Regions from separate parts of the Streptomyces sp. NPDC031474 genome, predicted to be linked through region 2. Evidence: predicted binding sites of a transcription regulator. Region 2 holds the regulator's gene; the other holds the start of a gene.
The links. Region 2 encodes HspR, which represses chaperone genes until heat shock. Its sites were predicted from a motif close to TTGAGNNNNNNNNNCTCAA; they were not measured.
Positions count from the first base shown of each region.

Region 1: lon (endopeptidase La) is a predicted target of HspR. The motif match lies at 10,684-10,702, and genes of this name have one in related genera.

Region 1 covers NZ_JBVIJX010000015.1:97,995-112,659, reverse strand. The annotation lists gene fxsT (FxSxx-COOH system tetratricopeptide repeat protein) at 1-799, shown strand, start outside; gene ACZ5SK_RS30565 (multifunctional oxoglutarate decarboxylase/oxoglutarate dehydrogenase thiamine pyrophosphate-binding subunit/dihydrolipoyllysine-residue succinyltransferase subunit) at 952-4,743, opposite strand; gene ACZ5SK_RS30560 (sensor histidine kinase) at 5,061-6,161, opposite strand; gene ACZ5SK_RS30555 (response regulator transcription factor) at 6,158-6,898, opposite strand; gene ACZ5SK_RS30550 (spermidine synthase) at 7,021-7,719, opposite strand; gene ACZ5SK_RS30545 (rhomboid-like protein) at 7,958-8,713, shown strand; gene ACZ5SK_RS30540 (DUF5954 family protein) at 8,730-9,749, opposite strand; gene ACZ5SK_RS30535 (GNAT family N-acetyltransferase) at 9,881-10,546, opposite strand; gene lon (endopeptidase La) at 10,725-13,139, shown strand; gene ACZ5SK_RS30525 (MarR family winged helix-turn-helix transcriptional regulator) at 13,398-13,838, shown strand; gene ACZ5SK_RS30520 (hypothetical protein) at 13,892-14,665, opposite strand, start outside.
Region 2 covers NZ_JBVIJX010000006.1:439,812-454,476, reverse strand. The annotation lists gene ACZ5SK_RS15110 (hypothetical protein) at 1-579, opposite strand, end outside; gene ACZ5SK_RS15105 (Yip1 family protein) at 831-1,883, opposite strand; gene ACZ5SK_RS15100 ((Fe-S)-binding protein) at 2,171-4,462, opposite strand; gene ACZ5SK_RS15095 (MraY family glycosyltransferase) at 4,681-6,060, shown strand; gene dnaK (molecular chaperone DnaK) at 6,156-7,997, shown strand; gene grpE (nucleotide exchange factor GrpE) at 7,994-8,656, shown strand; gene dnaJ (molecular chaperone DnaJ) at 8,714-9,892, shown strand; gene ACZ5SK_RS15075 (heat shock protein transcriptional repressor HspR) at 9,898-10,365, shown strand; gene ACZ5SK_RS15070 (hypothetical protein) at 10,457-13,093, opposite strand; gene ACZ5SK_RS15065 (hypothetical protein) at 13,155-13,703, shown strand; gene ACZ5SK_RS15060 (DUF397 domain-containing protein) at 13,690-13,884, opposite strand; gene ACZ5SK_RS15055 (hypothetical protein) at 13,967-14,230, opposite strand; gene ACZ5SK_RS15050 (WhiB family transcriptional regulator) at 14,276-14,665, opposite strand, start outside.

The DNA of each region.
Region 1 (14,665 bases), on a different contig from region 2:
CTCCTACTCCATCGACCTGAGGCTGCTGGGCCGCTACACGGAGGCCGAGTCGATCCAGACGCAGAGCGTCCGGGACAACCGGATCGTGATGGGGGACAGCAACCCGCAGACGCTGAAGGCCGAGTACAACCTGGCCCTGTGCCAGTACCGCAACGGTGAGCGCGCGAAGGCCGGCGAACTCTTCAGCACCGTCCTGGAGAGCGGCGAACGGGTGATGGGCGAGACCCACCCGTGGACGCTGATGTTCGCCTGCGCCCAGAGCTGCTTCGCACGGGAGCACGGCGACATCGACCAGGCCCGGGAGCTCAGCGAGGCCGTCGTCGCGCGCTACGAGATGATGCTGGCCGACACCCATCCCTTCGTCGCCGGGGCCCGCGCCAACCAGGCGCTCATCCTGCGCAACGTGGGCGAGCGGGAACACGCCCACGTCCTCCTCGAACAGGCGCTGGCCGCCATGACCGACGCGGTCGGGGAGAGCCACCCCTGGGCCCTGGGGTGCGCCCTCAACGCCTCGGCCCTGCGCAACCTCGTCGGCGACACCGATGGCGCCGTCGCGCTCAGCAGGGACACGGTGGCGCGCGCCATCGAGCTGCTCGGGCGCACCCACCCGCTCACCCTGTCGGCGCGCATCGCGCACGCGGCCGACCTGCGCGGGCTTCGGGACCGTCGGAAGGCCGAGAAGGTCGAGCAGGAGGCGCTCTCGGACCTCGAGGCGACGCTCGGCAGGCAGCATGTCCACACCATCTCCGCCCGCTCCCGCAACCGGCCGTACTGGGACTTCGAACCCCAGACGACCTGACCCCGGACGACCTGACCCCGGACGACCTGACCCCAGCCGACTGACCTCGGACGACCTGACCCCACCCGACCTGCCCGACGCCCGGCAGAACGCCGAAGGGCCCGCCCCCGAAACCTCGGGAGCGGGCCCTTCGCCCGTCGTGCGGGTGAGGACTACGCCTCGAACACCTCACGGACCAGCTGCTCCTGCTCAGCCTGGTGACGCTTGGCCGAGCCCACGGCCGGCGACGAGCCGTGCGGGCGCGAGATGCGGCGCAGGCGCTCGCCGTGCGGCACGTCCGCGCCGACCGCGAGGTCCAGGTGGTCGATCAGGTTCAGGGCGATGAACGGCCAGGCGCCCTGGTTGGCCGGCTCCTCCTGGGTCCACAGGTACTTCTCGGCGTTCGGGTACTTGTTGACCTCCGCCTGGACCTCCGCGCCCGGCAGCGGGTACAGCCGCTCGATGCGGATGATCGCCGTGTCGGTGAGACCGCGCTTCTGACGCTCGGCGTCCAGGTCGTAGTAGACCTTGCCGGCGCAGAAGACGACCTTCTTCACGGCCGCCGGGTCGGTGACCGTGGTGTCGCCGATGACCGGGCGGAACTGGCCCGTGGTGAACTCCTCCGCCTTCGACGCGGCGGCCTTCAGCCGCAGCATCGACTTCGGGGTGAAGACGACCAGCGGCTTGTGGTGCGGGTTGTGCACCTGCCACCGCAGGAGGTGGAAGTAGTTCGACGGGAGCGTGGGCATCGCGACCGTCATGTTGTTCTGGGCGCAGAGCTGCAGGAACCGCTCCACGCGCGCGGACGAGTGGTCCGGGCCCTGGCCCTCGTAGCCGTGGGGGAGCAGGAGCGTGACGCCGGACGTCTGGCCCCACTTCTGCTCGGCCGCCGAGATGTACTCGTCGACCACCGTCTGCGCGCCGTTGACGAAGTCGCCGAACTGCGCCTCCCACATCACGAGCGCGTCGGGGCGGGCCAGCGAGTAGCCGTACTCGAAGCCCATGACCGCGTACTCGGACAGCAGGGAGTTGTAGACGTTGTAGCGGGCCTGGTCCTCGTTGAGGTACTGGAGCGGGGTGTGCTCCTCGCCCGTCTCACGGTCGATGAGGACCGCGTGGCGCTGGCCGAAGGTGCCGCGCTGGGAGTCCTGGCCGGACAGCCGGACCGGGGTGCCCTCCAGGAGGAGGGAGCCGACCGCGAGGGTCTCGCCCATGCCCCAGTCGATCGTGCCGTCCTCGACCATCGACGCCCGGCGCTGCAGCTGAGGCAGCAGACGCGGGTGGACGTGGAAGTAGTCGGGGATGTTGACCTGGGACTCGGCGATGCGCTTGACGACCTCCGCGGAGACGGCGGTGTTCACCGCGACGGGGAAGTTGTCCTGCGGCTCGTGGACGTCGCCGGCGGCGGGCTGCGCGGTGGCCTCGCGGACCTCCGTGAAGACCTTCTCCAGCTGGCCCTGGTAGTCCTGCAGTGCCTGCTCGGCCTCTTCCAGGGTGATGTCGCCGCGACCGATGAGGGACTCGGTGTACAGCTTGCGCACCGAGCGCTTCTTGTCGATCAGGTCGTACATCAGCGGCTGGGTGAAGGCCGGGTTGTCCGACTCGTTGTGACCGCGGCGGCGGTAGCAGATGAGGTCGATCACCACGTCCTTGTTGAACGCCTGGCGGAACTCGAAGGCGAGCCGCGCGACGCGGACCACGGCCTCCGGGTCGTCGCCGTTCACGTGGAAGATCGGGGCCTCGATCATGCGGGCCACGTCCGTGGCGTACATCGACGAGCGCGAGGACTCCGGGGCGGCGGTGAAGCCGACCTGGTTGTTGATGACGATGTGGACCGTGCCGCCCGTGCGGTAGCCCCGCAGCTGCGACATGTTCAGGGTCTCGGCCACCACGCCCTGGCCCGCGAAGGCCGCGTCGCCGTGCAGGGCGACCGGCAGGACGGTGAAGTCCGTGCCGCCCTTGTTGATGATGTCCTGCTTGGCGCGGGCGATGCCCTCGATGACCGGGTCGACCGTCTCCAGGTGGGACGGGTTCGCGGCCAGCGAGACCTTGATCTGCTCGCCGTCCAGGCCCGTGAAGGTCCCCTCGGCGCCCAGGTGGTACTTCACGTCGCCGGAGCCGTGCATCGACTTCGGGTCGAGGTTGCCCTCGAACTCGCGGAAGATCTGCGCGTACGACTTGCCGACGATGTTCGCCAGGACGTTGAGGCGGCCACGGTGGGCCATGCCGATGACGACCTCGTCGAGCCGCGACTCGGCCGCGCTGTCCAGCACCGCGTCCAGCAGCGGGATGACGGACTCGCCGCCCTCCAGCGAGAAGCGCTTCTGGCCGACGTACTTGGTCTGCAGGAACGTCTCGAAGGCCTCGGCGGCGTTCAGCCGGCGCAGGATGCGCAGCTGCTCCTCGCGCTCCGGCTTGGTGTGCGGGCGCTCGATGCGGTCCTGGATCCAGCGGCGCTGCTTCGGGTCCTGGATGTGCATGAACTCGACGCCGGTGGTGCGGCAGTACGAGTCGCGCAGCACGCCGAGGATGTCGCGCAGCTTCATCAGGGACTTGCCGGAGAAGCCGCCGACGGCGAACTCGCGCTCCAGGTCCCACAGGGTGAGGCCGTGCTCGGTGATGTCCAGGTCGGGGTGCTTGCGCTGGCGGTACTCCAGCGGGTCGGTGTCGGCCATGACGTGGCCGCGGACCCGGTAGGAGTGGATCAGCTCGAAGACGCGGGCGGCCTTGGTGACGTCGTCGTCGTGGCTGGCGTCGATGTCCTTGAGCCAGCGGACCGGCTCGTAGGGGATGCGCAGGGCCTCGAAGATGTCGTCGTAGAAGCCGTTCTCACCGAGGAGGTAGTTCGCGACGACGCGCAGGAACTCGCCGGAGGCGGCGCCCTGGATCACCCGGTGGTCGTAGGTCGACGTGAGCGTCATGACCTTCGAGATGCCGAGCTTGTTCAGGGTGTCCTGGGAGGTGCCCTGGAACTCCGCCGGGTAGTCCATGGAACCGACGCCCATGATGACGGACTGGCCGGGCATCAGGCGCGGCACGGAGTGGACGGTGCCGAGGCCGCCGGGGTTGGTCAGGGAGACCGTGACGCCGGTGAAGTCGTCCATCGTCAGCTTGCCGTCGCGGGCGCGGCGGACGATGTCCTCGTAGGCCTGCCAGAACTCGAAGAAGTTCAGCGTCTCGGCCTTCTTGATGCCGGCGACGACGAGCTGGCGGTCGCCGTTGGGCTTCACCAGGTCGATGGCCAGGCCGAAGTTGACGTGCGGCGGCTTGACGAGGGTGGGCTTCCCGTCCTTCTCCGCGTAGTGCCAGTTCATCGACGGCATGGCCTTGATGGCCTGCACCATCGCGAAGCCGATCAGGTGCGTGAAGGAGATCTTCCCGCCCCGGGCGCGCTTGAGGTGGTTGTTGATGACGATGCGGTTGTCGAACAGCAGCTTCACCGGGACCGCGCGCACGGACGTGGCCGTGGGCAGCTCCAGCGAGGCGTTCATGTTCTTGGCGACCGCGGCGGCCGGGCCGCGCAGCGTCACGAACTCCGGGCCCGCAGGCGCCTCGGTCGCGGGTGCGGCCTTCGCGGCGGCGGCCGGCTTGGCCGCGGGGGCAGCCTTCGCCGGAGCGGGAGCGGCGGGCGCGGGCTTCGGGGCGGCGGCCGGGGCCGGCACGGGAGCGGCGGAGGCCGCCGGAGCCGGGGCTGCCGGGGCGGCGGGCGCCGGGGGCGTGGAGGTGGTCGCTGCGGCCCCCGCGGCCGCAGTACCCGCCGGAGCCGAGGGCGCGGCGGCCCCCGGCTTGTAGTCGGCGAAGAAGTCCCACCAGGCACGGTCTACCGAATTCGGGTCCTGGAGGTACTGCTGATAGATCTCATCGACGAGCCACTCGTTCGGTCCGAACGCGGCCGCGGGATTCTTGCCCGCTTGGTCTGCGTCGGTCGAGATGCTCGATGCGTTACTGGGGGACTGTGGCGACACGGCGGCAACCGCCCTCTTCCGCTTCACAAGGTGATGGACAGCGGGAATAAAGGCTACGCCCCCAAGAGGGGGAAGGTCAGGCCGGGCTGGCCCATCGTCGTGTAAGTCACATCGGAAAGCGTGTTTCGGGGGTGGAAATGGCGGGAAACAAGCGCGGTTGTGCGTCACCAGGGTGTGCTGATGCGGGTCGCGCACGCCGAGCGTGCGGGACCGGTGCCGACCTGCGGCGGTCCACTGCCTGATCACACCTGTCCGACTGCGCGAACGCCGATGGATCTTGCGGCTCCGCTTCGAACTTTACGTCAACTTGGGGCGGATTACTCTCCCGGAAGAGTGACAAGAATCCGGCAACCCCGCTCGGATTCGGCCACTCCGATCCGGCCGCCGTGGAGATCGACCGCCCAGCGGGCGATCGCGAGCCCCAGTCCCGTGCCGCCGTCGCTGCCCGGGCCGTGCGGCCGGCGGACGGCTCCGCGGTTGAACCGCTCGAAGACGCGGCGCCACTCGGAGCGCGGAATGCCGGGGCCCTCGTCGAGGACCTCCAGCTCCAGCGACTCCGGCAGCGGGCCGCGCCGCGCCTTCACCGTCACCCGTCCGTGCGGCGGGCTGTGCTTGACCGCGTTGTCGATCAGGTTGGCGACGACCTGGTGGATGCGCTCCGGGTCCGCGTGCGCGGTCAGCTCCGGCGGGGTGACGTCCAGGTGCAGATGGACGTCCGTGCGCGTGTGGTTGCCGCCCGAGCCCATCGTGGCGCGCGCCGAGGCGACCATGTTGGCCTCCTTCAGCACCCCGGACAGATACGGCCACACCTCGAAGCGCCGTTTGCGCAGCGGGACGACGCCGTTGTCGAGGCGGGACAGGTCCAGCAGGGTCTCCACCAGCCGCCCGAGCCGCTCCGTCTGCTTCAGGGCCGTGCGCATCGTCTCGGTGTCGGCCTCGGCGATGCCGTCGACCACGTTCTCCAGGACGGCGCGCAGGCCCGCGATGGGCGTGCGCAGCTCGTGCGAGACGTTCGCCACCAGCTCCTTGCGCTGACGGTCCTGGGCCTCCAGCTCGTCCGCCATGACGTTGATCGTCTGAGCCAGGTCGCCCAGCTCGTCACGGCGGTTCTCGCGGACCCGGCGGGTGTAGTCGCCGTGCGAGATCGACCGGGCCACCGTGTTCATCTCGTCCAGCGGCGCGGTGAGCGAATGCGCCACGAACTGCGTGATCAACAGTGTGGCGATCATCGAGAAGACCGTGATGAAGCGCAGCTCCGTCTTGGTGTGCACCGCGATCATCGACAGCCCGGTGGTGATCAGCACCGAGATGACGACCAGCGCACCCAGCTTCGTCTTGATCGAGAACGGGCGTACGCCGCCCCAGGGCTCCCCTGACCCGGGAGCGGGGCTTCTCGGTCCGTCCGGCCCGGAGCTCATGGCGTCGGGGTCTCCAACGCGTAGCCCACGCCGTGCACCGTGCGGATCCGCTCGGCGCCGATCTTCCGGCGCAGCGCCTTGATGTGGCTGTCGACCGTGCGGGTGCCGGAGGCGTCCGCCCAGTCCCAGACCTCGGCGAGGAGCTGCTCACGGGAGAGCACCGCGCGCGGGGTGTTCGCCAGGCACACCAGCAGGTCGAACTCGGTGGGCGTGAGGTGCACGTCCTCCGAGCGGACCCGCACCCGGCGCTGCGCGTGGTCGATCTCCAGCTCGCCGAGCCGCAGTATCCCGCTGCGGGGCGTGGTGGCCGCGATCGCGGCCCGCTCCACCCGGCGCAGCAGCACATGCACGCGCGCCGCCAGCTCCCGCATCGAGAACGGCTTGGTCATGTAGTCGTCGGCGCCCACGCCGAGCCCGACCAGCATGTCGGTCTCGTCGTCGCGCGCGGTGAGCATCATCACCGGCACCGGACGGGACGCCTGCACACGACGGCAGACCTCCAGACCGTCGAAGCCCGGCAGCATGATGTCGAGGATCAGCAGGTCGGGCTGCCAGGCCTCTGCCGTGTCGACGGCCGCGGGGCCGTCACCCGCCGTTTGCACGAGGAATCCCTCGGCGCGCAGGCGGGCCGCGATGGCGTCGACGATCGTCGGGTCGTCCTCGACCACCAGGACGCGCCGCTGCGCTCCCGGAGTCGCCGTCGTCGTGTTGTTGTGCGAGGTGTGTGTCTGCTCCATCGCCCGCCCCTGAGTGTGCTTTCCGGGACCAGTGGGGTGATCCCTTTTCTGCGCATGACTGCGGTTGACGCGTAAATGATCGGCGTCAGGGATGCAACGTACCCGGAGTCACCTCGCCTTTGCTATCCAGGTCGGACGGCGATGTGCACGACGTCCGGCACGCCTCGGGCAACCGGGATCTCTTCGGTACGCACCTGTTGGAACCCGGCATTCCCCATGGTTCCCTCGAATACCGGATCGGGTCGGGCCGACCACACCGCGAGTACTCCACCAGGTCTCAACACCCGTGCGCAGCTTGCGAGTCCGGCCGCGGAGTACAGGCTCTCGTTGCCCTCGGTGACCGTCCAGCCGGGCCCGTTGTCGATGTCGAGGCATACCGCGTCGAACGTGTCGCATGTCTCATTGACGTAATCGAGCAGATCCGTTTCGACGATCTTCGTCCGGGGATCGGCGATCGCCGACCCGGAGACGGCGGCCAGCGGGCCGTCGAGATGCCAGTCGATGACGGCGCGTTCGCGCTCCACGACCGTGACGCCGCCCCAGCGGGGATCGGCGGCGGCGTGCGCGAGGGAGAAGCCGACGCCCAGGCCGCCGAGGAGCAGTCCGGGCGCGGGACTGCCGTCGGGGCGGGGGCCGAGGGCGGCCAGCGCGGCGTCGACCAGCAGTCGCTCCGAGCGGCCGTCCGATGTGTCCATCAGGAAGCAGCCGTTGGCGATGATCTGGAGCAACTCCCCATGTCTGCGCAGGACTACCTCGCCATAGGGGCCCTCGCGACGGTCCAGGACTTCGGGTGCGTCGGGGATGTCGTACGGGATGGGCATCGGTCCATCCTGGCACCTTCCTGGCGGTTTGTTGAGGGAATGGTGAGCGTGACGGGTGGGGTTGACGTACGAGTGTTCGGAAAAAGATCCGAGCAGGTTCGGCGCGGGCTTGGAACGGATGAGAAACAGCCCAGAGAACCCTCAGATGTTTCTGTGAATCGACTCAGGCGTGGCGTCGGTCACAGACAGCGGGCGGGGGCGCCGCGAAGGGTGGGGTGAAACGGAAGGAGCGCGTCAGGTGGACAGCACGGCACCGGTCACGAGCCCGTCCCTGCCCGATGTCTCCGGGCTGCTGGACGGCATCCCGGGCCAGCGCGTTCCCCGCACCGTCGGGCCACCGCCCGAGGCGAGCCCCCGCCCCGTCCCGCGCCCCCGGCTCCGGGTCCCCGTCCCCTTCACCCTCGGGTACGCCGCCGTCCTCGCCGTCACCTCGTTCTTCGCCGAGCACGCCGACCCCGGCCTGGTGAGCGCCCTGCAGCAGGGCTCCAGCACCGACGTGGCGCATCTGTGGCAGACGCCGGTGCAGGTGCTGTTGGGCAGCGCGCTGTGGGTGGCGGGCGGCTTCGCCTCGCCGTTCACGCTCGGCTTCCTGGTCGTCCTCAGCGCCCTGGAACGGCGGATGGGCGGCGTGCGGACGGCCGTCGTCTTCCTGCTCGGGCATGTCCTGGCCACCCTCGCCACCGAGGTCCCGGTGGGCCTGGCCGTCCTCGCGGGCCGGCTGCCCCACAGCTCGCTGCACCGCCTCGACTACGGCATCAGCTTCGGCGTCGCCGCGAGCGTCGGCGCCCTGGCGGGGCTGCTCAGGCCCTGGCTGCGCTGGCCCCTGCTCGCCGCGTTCGGCGGGATGCTCCTTCAGGACCTGATCGCCTTCACCGACCCGATGACGAACTGGGGCCACCTGATCGCGCTGGCGATAGGGGTGGGGACCTGGCCGTGGGTACGACGGTGGGCCGCCCGAACCCCCCTGCCCGCGACGGCCGTACGAACCGCGTAGAGCGCCCGCCCCGTGGTCAGTCGTCGTACTTGACCGTGCCGTCCTCGTGCAGGGTCGGGTGGAGTTTCATGGGGCCGTACTCGTCGGCGTCCGACGGGCGGGGCGGCTCGGGGCCGTCCGGGCCCAGGCGGATCATTCGTTCGACGCGGCAGATCCGGAACAGACGGCCCTCCACGCGCGCCTCGTCGGCACGGCCGGCCGCCCGGAAGGCCTCCGCGGCCCGCCCGTACAGGGCCTTCTTGCGCTCGTCGAAGCGGTAGAGCATCGCCCACACGCGGGCCATCCCCTCGTACAGCGTGCGGCGCGCCTCGTGCGGGGTCGCCGACAGGGAGCCGCACGGGGTCCAGCCCGAGTCGTCGCGTTCGGCGACCGAGAAGCCCACGGGCAGCCTGACCACGTCCGGGTGCGTCCTGGTCGCCCGCTCCGAGTCCGCGCGCACCTCGGCGGGGAAGTGGGCGCCCGTGTACGTGAAGTCGCGCAGGCCCAGCCGCAGCGCGCCCGCCATCGGGCCCTCGTCCCGGTCGGGGTCCAGGACGTAGCCCACGTCCGGTGAGGGGCAGGCGCCCTGGTCCTCCCAGGAAAGGGCCGCGGATTCGGGGTCGGTGGGCCGGGGCGGCTCCAGGCCGTCGTCGCCGGTCCGGGCGAACTCGTCGCCGCGCACCACCCGGTAGCGCACGCCCAGGGCCTCCACCTCGTCGGCCGGGGCCCGTTCCAGCAGGGCCACGGCCGCCAGCAGCTCGCGTCGGACGGCCGGATCGTCGGTGCCGTCCTTCGCCTTGAACCACAGGTGCGAGTTCAGGCCGTCCCGGGCCTGCTGGGGCATGCTGTCCACCACCGGTTTCAGCAGGCGCCAGCCCTGCTCCGCGGCGGCCGGGTCCTGCACGGCGATGCCGAAGACGGGCCCGCGCAGCGCGATGTGCGGATAACGCCGGGAGGCCTCGACCGCGTCCGCCTCCGTCACCCAGGCGACGGGGTCGTCACGGCGCACCAGCTCCGCGTGGAGGGCGTCGAGACGTCGCTTCCAGTCATCGGTCATAAGCGCATTGTGGTCGGAGCGAAGGGGCGCTTCGGGGTGAATGCCGGAAGTGGACGGGGTACGGGGCGGGGGCGTAAGGGGCGTGCCCGGTCGTGCGCGCCCGAAGGGTGCGCCCCTGTGACCGCCGGACGTCACCCCTGTGTGTCCCCCCTGTCCCCGGTGAACTTCGCGCTGGTCAACAGCGATTCGACGCGCCACCCCAGCGACTCGTACAGCGCCCGCCCCTCCGGTGTCGCGCCCAGCGCGCCGGTCCGGGCGCCCTGGTCGACCGCCGCGCGCTGGAGCGTCCGCATGACGAGGGCGCCGAGGCCGCGGCGGCGGTGCGCGGGGGACGTCTCGATCTGGTCGACGACCGCCGTCGCACCGGTCGGGGCGATCTGCCCGCGCGCGGCCAGGGAACCGTCCGGGGCGGCGATCATGGTGCGGGTCACTCCGCCGATCGACCAGGTGCGCTGCCGGTAGCCGTCGGGGACCGGGCCGGGCGGGACGTCCGTGAGCGCGGCCGTCATCAGATAGCCGGGCTCGGGATCGACCCACCACCTGGGCCCCAGCCAGGCCCCGACCGTCGCCGGGTCCGTGAACACCTTCAGCCACACGCCTGCCCCGGTCACCGCGCCCGCCGCCTTCCGCACGTCCGCCTCCTCGACGGCGTCGTTCGTCGCGCCGAGGACATGCCGGGTGACGTGATGGGTCCCCATCCCCACGTCGATGGTGCAGCCCCACGGCTCGTCCACCGGCGGCGCGGCCCCCCGCGACACGACCCAGCCGTCCACCCAGGCCCGCACGATCCGCTCCACAACGACCTCCCGTAAGGACTGTCATACGCTTTCGGCTATTACTCGATGACGGTAGGCGCGCCGCCCCCGCGCCGACAGCCGTGATCGCCCACAGCGAACGGGCGCGATCCCGGGGAACATTCGAAGCGGCCCGCGCATTGAGTCGGCATAGCTCAACTTGACTGCCTAAGGGGAGATCATGGCTTCGACGTCCACACCGCTCACCCTGCCCGTGCTGCCCCTCGATGACGAGGTCGTGCTCCCCGGCATGGTGGTTCCGCTGGACCTCAACGACACCGACGTGCGCGCCGCCGTGGAGGCCGCCCAGGCCGCCGCCCGTTCAACACCCGGCAAGCCCCAGGTACTCCTGGTGCCACGCATCGAGGGGACCTACGCGAGCACGGGTGTGCTCGGCACGATCGAGCAGGTCGGCCGACTGGCCGACGGCGACCCGGGCGCGCTGATCCGCGGCCGCGGGCGGGTGCAGATCGGCGCCGGCACCACCGGACCGGGCGCCGCGCTGTGGGTCGAGGGGACCCGGGTCGACCAGAGCGTCCCCGACCCGCTGCCCGGCCACGTCGTCGACCTCGTCAAGGAGTACAAGGCGCTCGCCACCGCCTGGCTGCGCAAGCGCGGCGCCTGGCAGGTCGTCGACCGCGTCCAGGCCATCGACGACGTCTCCGCGCTCGCCGACAACTCCGGCTACTCGCCGTTCCTGACCACCGAACAGAAGGTGGAGCTCCTGGAGACCGCCGACCCGGTGGCCCGTCTGAAGCTCGCCACCTCCCAACTGCGCGACCACCTCGCCGAGCAGGACGTGGCCGAGACCATCGCCAAGGACGTCCAGGAGGGCGTCGACAAGCAGCAGCGCGAGTTCCTGCTGCGCCGTCAGCTCGAGGCCGTCCGCAAGGAACTGCGCGAGCTCAACGGCGAGCAGGAGGGCGAGGAGTCCGACGACTACCGCGCCCGCGTCGAGGCCGCCGACCTGCCCGAGAAGGTCCGCGAGGCCGCCCTCAAGGAGGTCGACAAGCTGGAGCGCTCCAGTGACCAGTCGCCCGAGGGCTCATGGATCCGCACCTGGCTGGACACCGTCCTCGAACTCCCGTGGAACGAGCGGACCGAGGACCGGTACGACATCCAGGGCGCCCAGGCGGTCCTGGACGCCGAGCACGCCGGCCTTCAGGACGTGAAGGAGCGGATCACCGAATACCTGGCGGTGCGCAAGCGGCGCGGCGAGCGCGGCCTCGGCGTGGTCGGCGGCCGCCGCGGCGGCGCCGTGCTCGCGCTCGTAGGCCCGCCGGGCGTCGGAAAGACCAGTTTGGGCGAGAGTGTCGCGCACGCCATGGGCCGCAAGTTCGTCCGCGTCGCCCTCGGCGGCGTCCGCGACGAGGCCGAGATCCGCGGCCACCGCCGCACGTACGTCGGCGCGCTGCCCGGCCGGATCGTGCGGGCGATCAAGGAGGCCGGGTCGATGAACCCGGTGGTGCTCCTCGACGAGATCGACAAGGTCGGCTCCGACTTCCGGGGCGACCCGGCGGCCGCCCTGCTGGAGGTCCTGGACCCGGCGCAGAACCACACCTTCCGCGACCACTACCTGGAGGTCGAGCTCGACCTGTCCGACGTGGTCTTCCTCGCCACCGCCAACGTGCTGGAAGCCATCCCGGAGGCCCTGCTCGACCGCATGGAGCTGGTCCGCCTCGACGGCTACACCGAGGACGAGAAGGTCGTCATCGCCCGCGACCACCTGCTCCCGCGCCAGCTGGAGCGGGCGGGCCTGGACAAGGACGAGGTCACGCTCGACGAGAGCGCGCTGCGCAAGCTCGCCGGCGAGTACACCCGCGAGGCGGGCGTGCGCACCCTGGAGCGGTCCATCGCCCGACTGCTGCGCAAGGTCGCGGCCCAGCACGAACTGGGCGAGCGGAAGCTGCCGTTCACCGTCACCGACGAGGAGCTGCGCGCCCTCATCGGCCGGCCGCACCACGTGCCCGAGTCCGCCCAGGACCCGGCCGAGCGCCGGACCGCCGTGCCCGGCGTCGCCACCGGCCTCGCGGTCACCGGCGCGGGCGGCGACGTCCTGTACGTCGAGGCCTCGCTGGCCGACCCGGAGACGGGCGCGGCGGGCCTGACCCTGACCGGTCAGCTCGGCGACGTGATGAAGGAGTCGGCGCAGATCGCGCTCAGCTTCCTGCGCAGCCACGGGGCCGAGCTGGAGCTGCCGGTCGGCGACCTGAAGGACCGGGGCGTGCACATCCACTTCCCGGCGGGCGCGGTCCCGAAGGACGGCCCGAGCGCCGGCGTCACCATGACGACGGCCCTCGCGTCCCTGCTGTCCGGCCGGCTCGTGCGTACCGACGTGGCGATGACCGGCGAGGTCTCCCTGACCGGCCGGGTCCTGCCCATCGGCGGCGTGAAGCAGAAGCTGCTGGCCGCGCACCGGGCCGGGGTCACCACCGTGATCATCCCCAAGCGCAACGAGCCCGACCTGGACGACGTCCCCGCGGAGGTGCTGGACAAGCTCGACGTCCACGCCGTCACGGACGTCCGTCAGGTCCTGGAGCTGGCGCTCGCGCCCGCCACGAACGGCGCGACGCCGGAGGTTCCCGTGGCGGCGTGACGGACGCTGCGGGAAAGGCGAGGCCCGGGTTCCGTGAGGGAGACCCGGGCCTTCGCCATGCCTGAAGCGGGCCTGGGAACCGCCCCTGGCCTGTGCCTGCGAAATACTGAAGAGCTGCACCGAAGGCAGCGACCGGCGAACATCAGGGGTGCTGACGTGCACGACGACCACGAGGACCGCGACGACCACGAGGACCGCGACGACCACGAGGACCGTGGGGACCGCAGGGAGACGGGCGGCGACGCGTCGTCGCGCGGCGTGGAGCGGGACGACCGCGAGTTCCTGTCCCTGGAGCGGGAGCTCACGGTGCTGCTGCGCCGCGCCCGCGCCAACCAGGGCGAGATGGCCCGCGAGGTCCACCCGGACCTGGAGTCCGCCGCCTACGGCCTCCTCGTCCGGCTGGAGGAGTGCGGCCGCCGGCGCGCCACGGAACTCGCCGCCTACATCGGCGTCGGCAAGGCCACCATGTCCCGCCAGCTGCGCGCCCTGGAGCAACTCGGCCTGATCGCCCGCGAGCCGGACCCCGCGGACGGCCGCGCCTGGCTGGTCGACCTCACCGAGGAGGGCCGCACCCGGGTCCGGCGGGTCCGCAACGCCCGCCGCGAGCGGTACGTCAGCCACTTCTCCGACTGGGACCGCGCAGAGGTCGGCGAGCTGGCCCGCCTGCTGCAGCAGCTGAACCGGGGCATGGAGAAGTGAGCCGGCGGCCGTAACCGCCTCACGGGAACTCCCACGCCTCGGCGTTCCCCGCCTCACAGCTCCACGCGCACCACCGTCGCGTCGTCATGCGTCTTCGCCCAGCCCAGGAAGGCCCGCCCGGCGCCGTCGTCCGCCCGCTCCAGCTCCCGGACCCGCTCCACCAGCGCCCCCGCACCCTCCTTGCGGAGGAGCGCGAACAGGGCCGCCCAGTCGCCCTCGCGGAAGAGCTCCGTCCAGCGGGTGGCCCCGTCCGACAGCGCGGCCAGGGCGTGCACCTCGGCGCGCGGCACGGTCACGGTCACCGCGCGGGCCGCCACCGCGGGATCGGCCGCGGCCGTGAAGAACCCGCCCTCCTTGTTGCGCAGCGTGCCGTCGACGACCTCGGCGCTGCTCAGCAGCGCGCGCGGCAGTCGCGCCAGCCGGTCGTCCTGGACGGCGGTCACCGTGCCGCCCGGCGACGCCAGCAGCAGCGTCGCGTCGCACAGGACCAGGCACTCGACCGTCTCCGGCGACCAGCGCGCCAGGGCCACTGTGGCCTGTGGGGTGCGTGGGTGAGAAAGGTCACAGGTTTCGGAATGGGCCCCAGCGGTACGTGCGATGGCGAGGGCGAGCGCCTCGGCCAGCGGAACATCCAGGAGTGAAACGGTCAGTTCGGTCAGCGCGCCGCCCAATCGCGCGGTGAACCAGGGGACCGAATGCAGACAGCCCGCGCCGCCCCGCGGCGGCGTCACTCCGTCCAGGAGGACGAGCGAACCGCCCTGTCCGGAGGCGGAAAGTCCGATACCCGCGAAGTCCTCGTTGGGGCGGGCCCGATCGCCGGCCTCCGA
Region 2 (14,665 bases):
CGCGGTGAAGGTGCACGGGGTGGCGAAAGCGCAGCCTGTCACGGTGGCCGCGTTGCCCGTGAGGGCCCAGCCGCCGGTCGTCGTGGCGTCGAGGAACGGGCTCCAGCTGTTCACGTTCGGAGACGCGGGCGGCAGCCACACCAGCGTGGAGTAGTCGGAGAGGGTGTTCAGGTTCGGGTCGATCTCGAACTTGATGTTCGGCATGTTCGTCGGGCCGCCGTAGTTGACGTTCTCCTGTGTCTGGAACACGTGGAAACCGACTCGGCGCAGCCCCAGCAGCGACTTCCCGAAGAAGTCCACCTCGTTGCCGAAGTCGACCTTCTCGCTAGGCGGAGTCAGCGTGGTGGATCTGTCCGCCACCTCGATGCCAAGGCTTCCCCGCCCGTACGGCGGCCTCGCGGCGGTGCCGGTCACGCCGAACGAGCCGTACGGCCCGTTGCGGAGTTCCGCGACGGGAGAGCCGATCGTGTTGCGGGTGATGATGCCCCAGTGGTCCGGGTGGTCTCGGTTGTCGTCCGTGCCGGCGGAGGCCGATCCCGGAAGGAACGCGGCGATGACGGCGACCAGCAGGGCGGTCACGAGCACCGTTCCCCGTCTCACGCCAAGGCGAGCTTTCACGCGTACTCCTCAGTACTCCTGAAGGGGGAGGTCGAAGGTGAGTCACATTATCTGACGCTCTGTAGTCAGCAAGGTCCGACATGCGGCATATGTGATGCATGACTTGGCATGACTCGTCACTTCGGGTGACTGGACGCGAAAGGACCCCCGGCGATCCGCCGAGGGTCCTTGGGCCTGTTCCAGTGCCCCTGCGTGTGGCCGCCGGGTGCGTGCTAGAACGTCCCCAGCTTCACGATCGACAGCAGGGCGATCAGCTGGATCGAGGACGCGCCGAGCGCCTTCGGCCACGGGAGGTCGTGCGAGCGGGCGACCATCATCGTCAGGAGGGCGCCGCCCGCCACCCATGTCGCCCAGCCCAGCAGCTGGACGAACGACGCGTTGCCGCCGAAGAACATCGCGACGACCAGGCGTGGGGCGTCCGTGAGCGACATGATCAGCATGGAGAGGCCGACCGTCGGCTGCCATGCGCCGTCGCCGCCGAGCTGACGGGCCAGCGTGTGGGTGACGACGCCCAGCACGAAGGAGCTCAGCACCATCGCCACGGCCGTGGTCAGGACGATCGGGATCGCGTTGGAGAGCGTCGCGTTGATCGCGTCCGTGCGCGCGCTGTCGAAGCCGAAGACCGCGAGCAGGCCGTAGAGGAAGGTGACGACGAGGGCGGGGCCCCACATCGTGTAGTCCCGCATCTGCAGGAAGGTCTGCTGGGGGGCGAGGACGACGCCCTTCAGCAGTTCCTTCCAGTGCAGGCGCGGACCGATGGGGCCGGCGGGAGCCGAGCCCGCGTGGTACGTACCACCCTGGTTGTACTGGTCGTACTGGTTGTGGTCGTCGACCGAGAAGGCCTGGGTGTGACCCGGGTTGTTCGCCGCGTACGGGTCGTACGGGGCGCCCGCCGGACGACCGGCGTTACCGGCGCCACCACCGGCAGGGCCGCCCGGACCGCCCGGCGCGCCGTACGGGGCGTCGCCGCCGAAGTACTCCGGCTCGTCGCCGCTCTGGCCGCCGTAGCCGCCGCCGTTCGCCTGCGGCCACTGGCCGCCGCCCGCGCCCTGGCCGCCGTACTGCGGCCGCTGCTGCGGGTACGGCTGCTGGGCCGACGGGTAGCCGTACGACGGCCCCGAGGGTCCCGCGGGTCCCGAGGGCGTCGACGGGCCCGAGGGCCGCGAGGGTCCCTGGGGCGCCTGCTGCCCGTACGGAGGGTGTTGCGGTCGCGCTTGCGGGGCCCGGTTGTCCCGGCCGCCGCGTCCGATCCTGAATCCAGCCACGCCTTCGAACGTACCTGGTCCCGCAGAGTGGCGTGCCCGGCCCACCGTTCGCACACGGCTTTGCTGCTGAGCTGTGACATCCCCTAAGGGGAGCAACGGGGTTGGGATCAGGGGTTCTTCAGGGCGCGGTTCTTCAGGGCGGCTCTTCAGGGCGGTTCTGCTTTCGTCGGGGGAGCGCGACGCCCCCGCGTCCGGGTGGGACACGGGGGCGTCGATACGGCCGTCGGGGTTGCCCCCGACCGGCTACGTCAACCGCTGCGCGGGTTGCTTCGCCGGCTGCGCGGGCGCTACTTCACCGGCTGCGGCTCGGGCTCGCTCTCGGCGTCGGTCTCGCCGGCCGGGGGCTCGTCGTCGACCGGGGTCTTGACCGACTCCAGGAGGAGCTGGGAGACGTCCACGACCTGGATGGACTCCTTGGCCTTGCCCTCGTTCTTCTTGCCGTTGACCGAGTCGGTCAGCATGACGAGGCAGAACGGGCAGGCGGTGGAGACGATGTCCGGGTTCAGCGAGAGAGCTTCGTCGACGCGCTCGTTGTTGATGCGCTTGCCGATCCGCTCCTCCATCCACATCCGCGCGCCGCCCGCGCCGCAGCAGAAGCCGCGCTCCTTGTGGCGGTGCATCTCCTCGTTCCGCAGGCCCGGGACGTTGGCGATGATCTCGCGCGGAGGCGAGTAGATCTTGTTGTGGCGGCCCAGGTAGCAGGGGTCGTGGTAGGTGATGATGCCCTCGACCGGGGTGACCGGGATCAGCTTGCCCTCGTCCACCAGGTGCTGGAGCAGTTGGGTGTGGTGGATGACCTCGTAGTCGCCGCCGAGCTGCGGGTATTCGTTGCCGATGGTGTTGAGGCAGTGCGGGCAGGTCGCGACGATCTTCTTTGCCGACTTCGGCTTCTTCGACTCGGGCGTGACGTTGCCCTCGTCGTCCGTCTCCTCGCCGAAGGCCATGTTCAGCGCGGCGACGTTCTCCATGCCGAGTTCCTGGAACAGCGGCTCGTTGCCGAGGCGGCGGGCGGAGTCACCCGTGCACTTCTCGTCGCCGCCCATGATCGCGAACTTGACGCCCGCGATGTGCAACAGCTCGGCGAACGCCTTTGTCGTTTTCTTCGCGCGGTCTTCCAGCGCGCCCGCGCAGCCGACCCAGTACAGGTACTCGACCTCGGTGAGGTCCTCGATGTCCTTGCCGACGACCGGGACCTCGAACTCGACCTCCTTGAGCCACTCCAGGCGCTGCTTCTTGGCCAGGCCCCAGGGGTTGCCCTTCTTCTCCAGGTTCTTGAGCATCGTGCCCGCCTCGGAGGGGAACGCGCTCTCGATCATCACCTGGTAGCGGCGCATGTCGACGATGTGGTCGACGTGCTCGATGTCCACCGGGCACTGCTCGACGCAGGCGCCGCAGGTGGTGCAGGACCACAGGACGTCCGGGTCGATGACGCCGTTCTCCTCGGCGGTGCCGATGAGGGGCCGTTCGGCCTCCGCGAGAGCGGACGCGGGCACACCGGCCAGCTGCTCCTCGGACGCCTTCTCCTCGCCCTCCGCCGTCTTGCCGCCGCCGGCCAGCAGGTAGGGGGCCTTGGCGTGGGCGTGGTCCCGCAGGGACATGATCAGCAGCTTGGGGGAGAGGGGCTTGCCGGTGTTCCAGGCCGGGCACTGCGACTGGCAGCGGCCGCACTCGGTGCACGTGGAGAAGTCCAGCAGGCCCTTCCAGGAGAACTGCTCGACCTGGGAGACGCCGAAGACGTCGTCGTCACCGGGGTCGGTGAAGTCGATCGGCTTGCCGCCGGACGTCATCGGCTGGAGGCCGCCCAGGGCGGTGGCGCCGTCCGCGTTGCGCTTGAACCAGATGTTCGGGAACGCCAGGAAACGGTGCCAGGCCACGCCCATGTTCGTGTTGAGCGAGACGACGATCATCCAGACGAACGAGGTGCCGATCTTGATCGTCGCGACCAGGTAGACCAGGTTCTGCAGCGCCGCGACGCTCAGCCCCTTGAAGGCCAGGACCAGCGGGTACGAGGCGAAGTACGCGGCCTCGTAGTGGTCCACGTGGTGCAGTGCGCCCTCCAGGCCCCGCAGTGTGTAGATCGCGAGGCCGATGGTGAGGATGACGTACTCGACGAAGTAGGCCTGGCCGGCCTTGGAGCCGGCGAAGCGGGACTTGCGGCCGGCCCGCGAGGGCAGGCTCAGCAGGCGGATCACCATGAGGACGGCGATGCCCAGGGTCGTCATCACGCCGATGAACTCGACGTAGAGCTCGAACGGCAGGAAGTCGCCGATGACCGGCAGCGTCCAGTCGGCCTTGAAGAGCTGGCCGAAGGCCTGGGCGAGGGTCGGCGGCAGCGTCAGGAAGCCGACCGCCACGAACCAGTGGGCGAAGCCCACGATGCCCCAGCGGTTCATCCGCGTGTGGCCGAGGAACTCCCGTACCAGCGTCACACTGCGCGCGTAGGGGTTGTCTGTCCGGGCTCCGGCCGGGACCGGCTGGCCCAGCTTGAAGTACCGGACGAACTGACCGATGGCGCGTGCGAGGAGCGCGACGCCGACCACGGTCAGGACCAGCGACACGATGATCGCGGCGAGTTGCATTTCGGGGCTCCTCGGGCCTGCGAGGGGACTTCGGTGGAGATTACTAAGCGGTAACTTATGCAGTCCGTCTGAGAGTACCCCTTATTGTGCGTCGCACTGTAGCGGGGTGCGGAGTGATCTGAGTCGCTGAGGGTTGCCTCAGGGGCGGGTCTGGATTCGGCCGTAAACCGGCCGTGTTATTCGTACCAAATTGGTACATTTATGACTAATTTATATCCGTGCTCTACGGGATCGTCGCTGCCGCCACCGCCCTGCTCCTCTCCGCCGTCCTCGCCGCGCTGCTGCGCGTGCCCGCTCTGCGCCTCGGGCTGCTCGACCGGCGGCAGCGGCAGCGACGGGTTCCGCTGTTCGGGGGCGCCGCCGTCGTGCTCGCCACCTGTCTCGTCGCGGTCGCCGGGGACTGGACGGGCATCGCGCCGCTCGGGGACGGCATCGAGGTGCTGCTCGTCGCCGGGGGCGCCGTCGCCGCGCTCGGGCTGATCGCCGACGTGTGGCGGCTCAAGGTGCCCTTCCTCGTCCTCGGGACGGCGGTCGCGGCGGCCTTCGTGGTGCCGTACGGCGACACCGGTGTGGTCTCCGGGATGGTGGGCGTCGGCTGGATCACCTTCGGCGCGCTGGCCTTCAGGGCGCTCGACCACGCCGACGGGGTGGCCGGGACCGTCGGGGTCGTCACCGCCTTCGGAGTCGCCGCGTGCGTCGCCGTCGAGGTGATGGACGGGCTTGTGGTGCTGCTGAGCGTGCTCGCCGCCGCGCTGACCGGGTTCCTCATGCACAACTGGCCTCCCGCGCGCGTGGCGCTCGGCGCGTGCGGGTCGCTCTTCACGGGGTTCCTGCTCGCCGCGGCGGCCGTCGTCGCCCGCGCGGGGCACGATCCGCTCGTCGGCACGGGGGTGCTGTTCGCGCTCACCGCGGTCGCCGGGGCCGACGTCGTCCTGGTGGCGGCGTCGCGACGGCTGGCCGGACGGCCCCTGCTGCGCGGCGCGCCCGACCATCTCGCCCACCGGCTGCGGCGGCTCGGGCTCACCGCCCAGGGGGTGACCGTGCTGCTCGGCCTCGCGGCCTTCTCGGCCGTGCTCGTCGGGGTGCTGGTGCACGCGGGGTGGGCGGACGTGCGGGCGGTGTGGTGGGTGGCGGGCGTGGCGCTCGTCGTCGTGATCGGGCTGCTGCGGGTCTCGGTGTACGGGCCGCCACGCGCGCGTGGCACTCGCCGACCCCGGCCCGGCTCCAGATCCGCTTCCCGGTCCGCTTCCCCGTCCGCATCCCGGCCCGGGTTCCGATCCGCCTCCTCGTCCGGCTCCCCGTCCGGTCCCGCGTCCGCCACCTCCGCCACCCGGGCCGGCGCCGGCATCCGTTCTTCCGTCCGCCTTTCCGCCCGGTCGGCCGCGCGGTCGGTCGCCCGGTCCGCGGGCCGGGCGACCGACCGGTCCGTCGCTCCTCCCAGCCCCTCCAGCGATCGCTTCGATGCCCGGCGGGCTCCGGTGTATGCGCCTCGGCGTCAACCCGAGTCCGATGACCGTCCCCCTCGGGCCGAGATTCGGCGGACCGGTGGTTCCGTGTCCTCGCAGGTCAACGCGGGATTGCGTGTAAGGAACGGATAAGAGTTGAGTGGGTACGACTCAGGTCTGTTGACCCAGTGGCGAGCCTCGTGCACACTTGAGTCCGTTCCACTCAAGTCAGCTGGAGGAAGATCACCATGGCACGTGCGGTCGGCATCGACCTGGGCACAACCAACTCCGTCGTCAGCGTTCTGGAGGGCGGCGAGCCCACCGTCATCACCAACGCCGAGGGTGCCAGGACCACGCCGTCCGTCGTCGCCTTCGCGAAGAACGGTGAGGTGCTCGTCGGCGAGGTCGCCAAGCGCCAGGCGGTGACCAACGTGGACCGGACCATCCGTTCCGTGAAGCGTCACATGGGCACCGACTGGAAGATCGAGCTCGACGGGAAGCCCTTCAACCCGCAGCAGATCTCCGCGTTCATCCTGCAGAAGCTCAAGCGGGATGCCGAGGCCTACCTGGGCGAGAAGGTGACCGACGCGGTCATCACCGTCCCGGCCTACTTCAACGACTCCGAGCGTCAGGCGACGAAGGAAGCCGGCGAGATCGCCGGTCTCAACGTCCTGCGCATCGTCAACGAGCCCACCGCCGCCGCCCTCGCGTACGGCCTCGACAAGGACGACCAGACGATCCTCGTCTTCGACCTCGGCGGCGGCACCTTCGACGTGTCCCTCCTGGAGATCGGTGACGGCGTCGTCGAGGTGAAGGCCACCAACGGCGACAACCACCTCGGTGGTGACGACTGGGACCAGCGTGTCGTCGACTACCTGGTGCAGCAGTTCAAGGCCGGCCACGGCGTGGACCTCGCCAAGGACAAGATGGCGCTGCAGCGTCTGCGCGAGGCCGCCGAGAAGGCGAAGATCGAGCTGTCCTCGTCCACCGAGACCTCGATCAACCTCCCCTACATCACGGCGTCCGCCGAGGGCCCGCTGCACCTGGACGAGAAGCTCACCCGCGCCCAGTTCCAGCAGCTGACGGCCGACCTGCTGGAGCGCTGCAAGACGCCGTTCCACAACGTCATCAAGGACGCCGGCATCAACCTCTCCGAGATCGACCACGTCGTTCTCGTCGGCGGTTCGACCCGGATGCCCGCCGTCGCCGAGCTCGTCAAGGAGCTGACCGGCGGTCAGGACGCCAACAAGGGCGTCAACCCGGACGAGGTCGTCGCCATCGGCGCGGCGCTCCAGGCCGGTGTCCTCAAGGGCGAGGTCAAGGACGTCCTGCTCCTCGACGTGACCCCGCTGTCCCTCGGCATCGAGACCAAGGGCGGCATCATGACCAAGCTGATCGAGCGCAACACGACGATCCCGACGAAGCGTTCGGAGATCTTCACGACGGCCGAGGACAACCAGCCGTCCGTTCAGATCCAGGTCTACCAGGGTGAGCGCGAGATCGCGGCCTACAACAAGAAGCTCGGCATGTTCGAGCTGACCGGTCTGCCGCCGGCCCCGCGTGGCGTCCCGCAGATCGAGGTCGCCTTCGACATCGACGCCAACGGCATCATGCACGTGACCGCGAAGGACCTGGGCACGGGCAAGGAGCAGAAGATGACCGTCACCGGCGGCTCCTCGCTGCCGAAGGACGAGGTCGACCGCATGCGCCAGGAGGCCGAGCAGTACGCGGACGAGGACCACCGCCGCCGCGAGGCCGCCGAGGCCCGCAACCAGGGCGAGCAGCTCGTCTACCAGACGGAGAAGTTCCTCAAGGACAACGAGGACAAGGTCCCCGGCGAGGTCAAGACCGAGGTCGAGGCCGCCGTCGAGGAGCTGAAGGCCGCGCTCAAGGGCGAGGACACCGCGGAGATCCGCACGGCCACCGAGAAGGTCGCCGCGGTCTCCCAGAAGGTCGGCCAGGCCATGTACGCCGACGCGGGCGCCCAGGCCGCCGGTGGCGCGTCCGCCGGCGCCGAGGCCCCCAAGGCCGACGACGACGTCGTGGACGCCGAGATCGTGGACGACGAGCGCAAGGACGGTGCCGCGTGACGGAGGAGACCCCGGGCTTCGAGGAGAAGCCCGACGTCCCCTCCGGCGCCACCCCTGAAGACGCCGAGCCGAAGGCCGCCCCCTCCTCCGCCTCGGCGGAGGGGGCGGCCCCGGCCGGGGACGCGAACCAGACAGCCGGTCTGGTGGCCCAGCTGGACCAGGTGCGCACCGCGCTCGGCGAGCGCACCGCGGACCTCCAGCGCCTCCAGGCCGAGTACCAGAACTACCGCCGTCGGGTCGAGCGCGACCGGATCGCGGTCAAGGAGATCGCCATCGCGAACCTCCTGACCGAGCTCCTGCCCGTGCTCGACGACATCGGCCGCGCGCGCGAACACGGCGAACTCCTCGGCGGCTTCAAGTCCGTCGCGGAATCGCTGGAGACCGTGGCCGCCAAGATGGGCCTGCAGCAGTTCGGCAAGGAGGGCGAGCCCTTCGACCCGACGATCCACGAGGCCCTGATGCACTCGTACGCGCCCGACGTCACCGAGACGACGTGCGTGGCGATTCTGCAGCCTGGGTATCGAATCGGCGAGCGAACCATCCGCCCCGCGCGGGTGGCCGTGGCCGAACCGCAGCCCGGCGCGCAGCCCACGAAGGCCGACGAGGCCGAGACGGCGGCGGCGGACGACAAGGAGAGCGGTGGCCCGGACGAGGGCTGAGCTTGACGCGATCGTTGCGGCGATCGTCGTGACTACACGAGAGGAGGGACGTCGAGGGTGAGCACCAAGGACTTCATTGAGAAGGACTTCTACAAGGTCCTCGGCGTCCCCAAGGACGCCACCGAGGCCGAGATCAAGAAGGCGTACCGGAAACTCGCCCGCGAGTACCACCCGGACGCCAACAAGGGCAACGCCAAGGCGGAGGAGCGCTTCAAGGAGATCTCCGAGGCGAACGACATCCTCGGTGACCCCAAGAAGCGCAAGGAGTACGACGAGGCACGCGCCCTCTTCGGCAACGGCGGCTTCCGCCCGGGCCCCGGAGCGGGCGGCGGCTCCTTCAACTTCGACCTGGGCGACCTCTTCGGAGGCGGCGCCCAGACCGGCGGGGCCTCCGGCGGCTTCGGCGGCGGCATCGGGGACGTCTTCGGCGGCCTGTTCAACCGCGGCGGCCCGGGCACGACCCGTACCCAGCCCCGGCGCGGCCAGGACATCGACACCGAGGTCACCCTCACCTTCACGGAAGCCATCGAGGGTGCGACGGTCCCGCTGCGCATGTCCTCGCAGGCCCCCTGCAAGGCGTGCTCCGGCACGGGCGACAAGAACGGCACGCCGCGGGTGTGCCCGACATGTGTCGGCACCGGCCAGGTCGCGCGGGGCTCCGGCGGCGGCTTCTCCCTCACCGACCCCTGCCCCGACTGCAAGGGCCGCGGCCTCATCGCCGAGCATCCCTGCCTGGACTGCAAGGGCAGCGGGCGCGCCAAGTCCTCCAGGACCATGCAGGTCCGCATCCCGGCCGGGGTGACGGACGGGCAGCGCATCCGCCTGCGTGGCAAGGGCGCACCCGGCGAGCGGGGCGGCCCGTCCGGCGACCTCTACGTCGTCGTACACGTCGACCCCCACCCGGTGTTCGGCCGCAAGGACGACAACCTGACGGTGACCGTGCCGGTGACGTTCACGGAGGCGGCCCTCGGCGGCGAGGTCAAGGTGCCGACGCTCGGTGGACCGTCCCTGACCCTGAAACTGCCGCCCGGCACGCCCAACGGCCGTACCATGCGGGCGCGGGGCAAGGGCGCGGTCCGCAAGGACGGCACCCGCGGCGACCTGCTGGTCACCGTGGAGGTGAGTGTCCCGAAGGACCTGTCGGGGAAGGCTCGTGACGCGCTGGAGGCGTATCGCGAGGCGACCGCGGGCGAGGACCCGCGGGAGGAGCTGTTCGAGGCCGCGAAGGGAGCCTGAGAGTGATGGACGGCCGTCGGCGCAGTGACAGTTTTCGTGGGCCGTATGAACTGACCGAGGAGACCCCGGTCTACGTCATCTCGGTGGCGGCCCAGCTCTCCGGCCTGCACCCGCAGACGCTGCGCCAGTACGACCGCCTGGGCCTCGTCTCCCCCGACCGCACCGCCGGCCGGGGCCGACGTTACTCGGCCCGCGACATCGAACTGCTCCGCACGGTGCAGGCGCTGTCCCAGGACGAGGGCATCAACCTGGCCGGCATCAAGCGGATCATCGAACTGGAGAACCAGGTGGCCGCCCTGCAGTCCCGGGTGGCCGAGATGGAGGCCGCGCTGGACGGCGCGGCCGCGGCGATGCAGCAGCGCGAGGCGGCGGTGCACGCGTCGTACCGACGGGACCTGGTGCCGTACCAGGAGGTACAGCAGACCAGCGCGTTGGTGGTGTGGCGGCCGAAGCGGCAGCAGTCGTCGGACTGATGCGCACCGACTGAGGTGTACCGACTGAGGTGTATATGGGAAGGGGCCCGGAGTTTCGACTCCGGGCCCCTTCGCTGTTGTTCACGGCCGGTCAGTCGCCCATGCCGACGGTCGGGGTCGGGGTCGGGGGTTCGTGGGCGGGCGGCTGTTGCTGCGGTTGCCGGGCGGGGGCCGCCGGTCGGGTCGTAGCGCCTTGGGGCATGCCCAGCTGCCAGAGGTGGGAGCCGGGGACGGAGGGGGTGGGGACCGGGGCGGTCGCTGTCTCCTTGACTTGGCTCTGTTCTGGGCGACGCCAGCGTTCAGGGACGGTCGAGGTCCGTCGTACGGCGCTCTCGTCGCCGGCCGCTGCCGCCGCGACGGCGCGGGCGCGCAGGGCGCTCTGGCGGGCGATCGGAGAGAAGCCGGGGGCCGCGTTGCCGGTCTCGGACGGCAGACCGCGCACGCCCATCCGGTTCAGCTCGCCCTGGATTCCCGTCTCCGGGGCGAATACCTCGCGCGGGAGCTGCCAGGAGGCCGCGCCGTCCACGTCGACGCGGTGTTCGTGGCCGTCCACGGCGAAGGTGAGGCCGTAGCCGATGTACTGGTCGTCCCTGTCGAACAGCAGGTCCCCGGAGATCTCGCCGCCCCGGTCGCGCACCTCGTTCGCGAGGTCCTGGAGGGCGGGCGGGAGCGGGTTGGTGCGGCCGAGGCTGGTGACGTAGCCGTCGCCGCGGGCCACGTGCCGCTCCTTGGTGTCCTGGTCGGCGTAGGGGACCTGGAAGCGGGTGACGCCCTGGTCGTCCTGGTAGGTTTCGATCGCGCCGACGCGGGCCTCGACGAAGGACAGCCGCTTCTCGCCGTTCTCGCCGTGCCCGTACTTCTCCTGCATCGCCGGGAACTGGACCTGGTGCTGGAGTGCCGGTGGCGGCTTCGAGCCGATGATCGTGACGTGGGCCTCGCGGTTCTGGATCAGGATGATCTCCGCGTTGGCGACGGCGGTTCCGCCCGAACCCACGACGATCCACTCCTTGGCGGCGTGGGCGTCGAAACGGCTCTCGGCGACCTCGTCGCCCAGCAGCGCCCGCCCCGGCGCGGCCTCACGTGCCGACTCCCATTTCCGGGTCGAGTCGAGGGCGGTGAAGCAGTTGCCCATGCGGGTGGCGGCGTCGGGCTCCAGACCGGCCGTGAGGGCGTCCCTGAGTGCCGAGGACGCGGGGGAGTTCAGGGCGTCGAGCACGGTACGGGTGTCCGCGCCGCCCCGCTCGGCCTGCGTCAGCCAGGCGCGCATCGCGCCCGCACCGGCCGTCCCCTGCCCCTCCAGCTCCCGGAGCCGGTCGCCGATCAGCCGTACGGCTTCGGCGCGGCTCTCCACGGCGAAGTCGCCGCGCGGCATGCCCGGTACGACCTCCGGGGTCAGACCGGTGGCGATGCTGGGCGTGCCGTCGCAGGCCACCCAGAGGGGAGTCGCGCTCTCCTTGCCATCCTCGCCCAACGGACGTACTTCGGCGAGGAGTTCGCCGTTCCGGCCGAGGCGCAGCCGGGCGTGGCCGTTCACCAGGTCGCCCTGGGTGGCGAGTTGGTCCTCCCAGACGCGGACGGCGTGGATGGAGATGCGGTGTCTGGGATCCTCGACCGCCGCGTACGGGTCGACGCCCATCCACTGGGCGAGATCGCGGTCCTGGTCGGCGGACTGGACGATGCCGGCACCGGGGTCCAGGTGCCACCGGCCGACGCCGTCGATGAGCAGCGCGTCCGGACTGCGTCCGGTGAGGCTTGCTCCGCCGCCGATGACTACTTGGCGCAACGGGAACCGCCCGGCCGCGAGCTGCCCCGCCAGCGACTGCACGGTGCGCTGACTGACCTGGGCGCGGTACTCCGCCCACTGCGCGGCGGCGGGTGCCAACTGGTCGCGGGGGAGGGGGAGACCGTTCTGGTCGTAGCCGGGGAGGGGCATGGTGACGTCACGCCGGCCGATGAACGCCTCGACCTGCCGTTGGGCACGGAGGGCCGCGTCGCGGGATGCCTGGAGGGCGGTGGCGTCGGCCGGGGGGAGTTGTTCTATGGGGCGGGCGAGGGCGTCGACGAGGCTGTCGGCGTCGTAGGAGAGGAATTCCGCGGATGCGAAGAGTCGTATCTGAGCTGCCCTGAATTCAGCGTTGTAGGTGTCCGGCTCCGTGATGGCGGCCGTTGGACGCATACCGCATTGGTCCAGTAGCGCGGAGAGTTCGGCACGGGACTCGGCCCTTTGCTGCTCCGGGAATTCCAGATCGGAGGCTCGGGCGGCAAGCCAGTTGAGTTCGCCGATGACACCGTGGTCCTGGCTCGACAGCTCACGTCGGTCACCGATTTCGGCCCCTTGGTCCAACAGACTCTCGCGCACCGGTGCCAATCCCTGGCCGGAGCGGTCGCGTACGGCGATGAGTTCCCCGATCTCATGGGCGAGGACCCGAGTCAGCTGCTCGACCGGGAGACGGTCGGATATCTGGACGATGTAGTGGTCCGACGTCGTGTTCGCCGCCGTGCCGGCGATCACGCCCGTCTCCATGGGAATGGCATCCACCAGGAAGTTCGCTGAACTGCCCTGTGCGTCCACCAGGACGAAGCGCAGGTCCTCCGTCTCGAGCCGGTCGAACGAACCGAACCGCTCTCCCAGGACGACGGACGCCACGGCGCTCAGTTCACGTTCGGCCGTTGCGATCAACCGTGACTGCTGAGCCTGCATCTGTGCGTCGGTGACCGCCCCGTCCACGTGATGTTCCTCCCCCGTGCCTTCACCTGTGAAATCGTCGAACAGCCCTTAGGATCATGTCATGTTGACAGCACGCTCATCGTCCGAAGCGCATCTGTACATGGACCTTCACGCCTGTGAGTGCGGATCCGGCGACTTCGAGCGCCGACACCGCCTGGAACAGCACGGTGATGACATCGTGGCGGTGTACGAGGGCGATTGTCGGCAGTGCGGAACGACCCGGCGATTCACCTTTCGCATGGCGGAGGAGACCCCGCCTCCTCCGCCCGCGTTCGGCGGTGCGGAACCGTCGAAGATCATCGATCCGGGGGAATTCGCCGATGTCGCCTTCCGGATCTCCGAGTCTGCGGGTGTGGAGCTCCTCAACACGCCCGAGTCGGAGCACCACAAGCTGCGCAAAGCCGTCGCCTATGCCGTTGCGGCGTTCGAAGAGATTCCCAAGTTCATTCCGCCCGGCGAGGACGCTGTTCCGGCCACCGCTTTCACCTCCGAAGCGGGTAAGGCCCGCTATGCGCGTGAACCGCGCAAATTCGAGCGCAAGATTATCGAGATGAACATCAAGAGGGCTCGTGCGGTTCTGGCCGACATCGACGAGGTCAGCGCGCCCTGAGGTGGCGCAGGAGGTCGGCGAGGGTTTCCTGGGTGGTGGACAGGATGACGTCCGGGGTGTCGCTCTCGCGGAGGCGGATCGTTCCGTCGGGGGTGGGGGCGAGGTAGAGGCACTCGCCCTCCGGGCCTCTGCTGAAGGTCGACTTCTGCCAGGCGAGCTCCCGTCCCCAAGGCCCCGCCAAGGGATTCGTCGTCGGTGAGGCGATCACCGGGCCCAAGCGGGGCTGAATCCGAAGCGGAAGTCCAGGCGGAAGTCGAAGCCGTTCAGCCCAGTTGTTCTGTTGTGCCGTCCGGGTGGATCAGGAGGCGGATCGCGCCGCCGTAGCGGTTGTCGGTGATCGTGGCCGGGGTGGGGGCTCCGAGTTGTTGGGCTCGCTGCTGGAGGATCGACAGGACCACGTCCTGGATGTCGCCGTAGGGCGGGGCGGTGACCGGGACGCCGTCGATCAGGCCGGCGTTGGGGGAGAAGACGTGCACCTGGGCGTCCGCCGTGGCGGGAGGCGAAGGCGGCGGCGTCGGTTCGGTCATCGGGGGTCTCGGTTCCTTCTCGCTCGGGTCCGGCACGGGTCCGGCTCAGGCGCTCTTCGCCTCGTCCTGATCGGGGACGTCCGCGGTGACGTCCATGGCGACGTCCACGGTGCGAGCGTACGTGCCGCGGGCGAGGCGTTGCAGGCGGCCCGACTTGACCAGCGCGGACAGGACGTTACTGATCGTTTTCGACGGGTCGCCGTAGATGCCGGGCGGGAGTGCGCGCAGGACGTCGCGGGCGGAGAAAGGGCCGGGAAACGTTGACACGGCTGTTTCCACGGCAGCTCGGATGCTGGGGGCGGCCGCGTGAGCCGGGAGGGGGGTGGACTGGCGGGCGGTGCCTGCGGTCGTTCCCCCGGAAGGGGTAGTCGGGTGCGGGAGGCGTGCCCGGATGCCCTGGAGCGCGGCGCGGATCGGCTCCAGGAGGACCTCGTC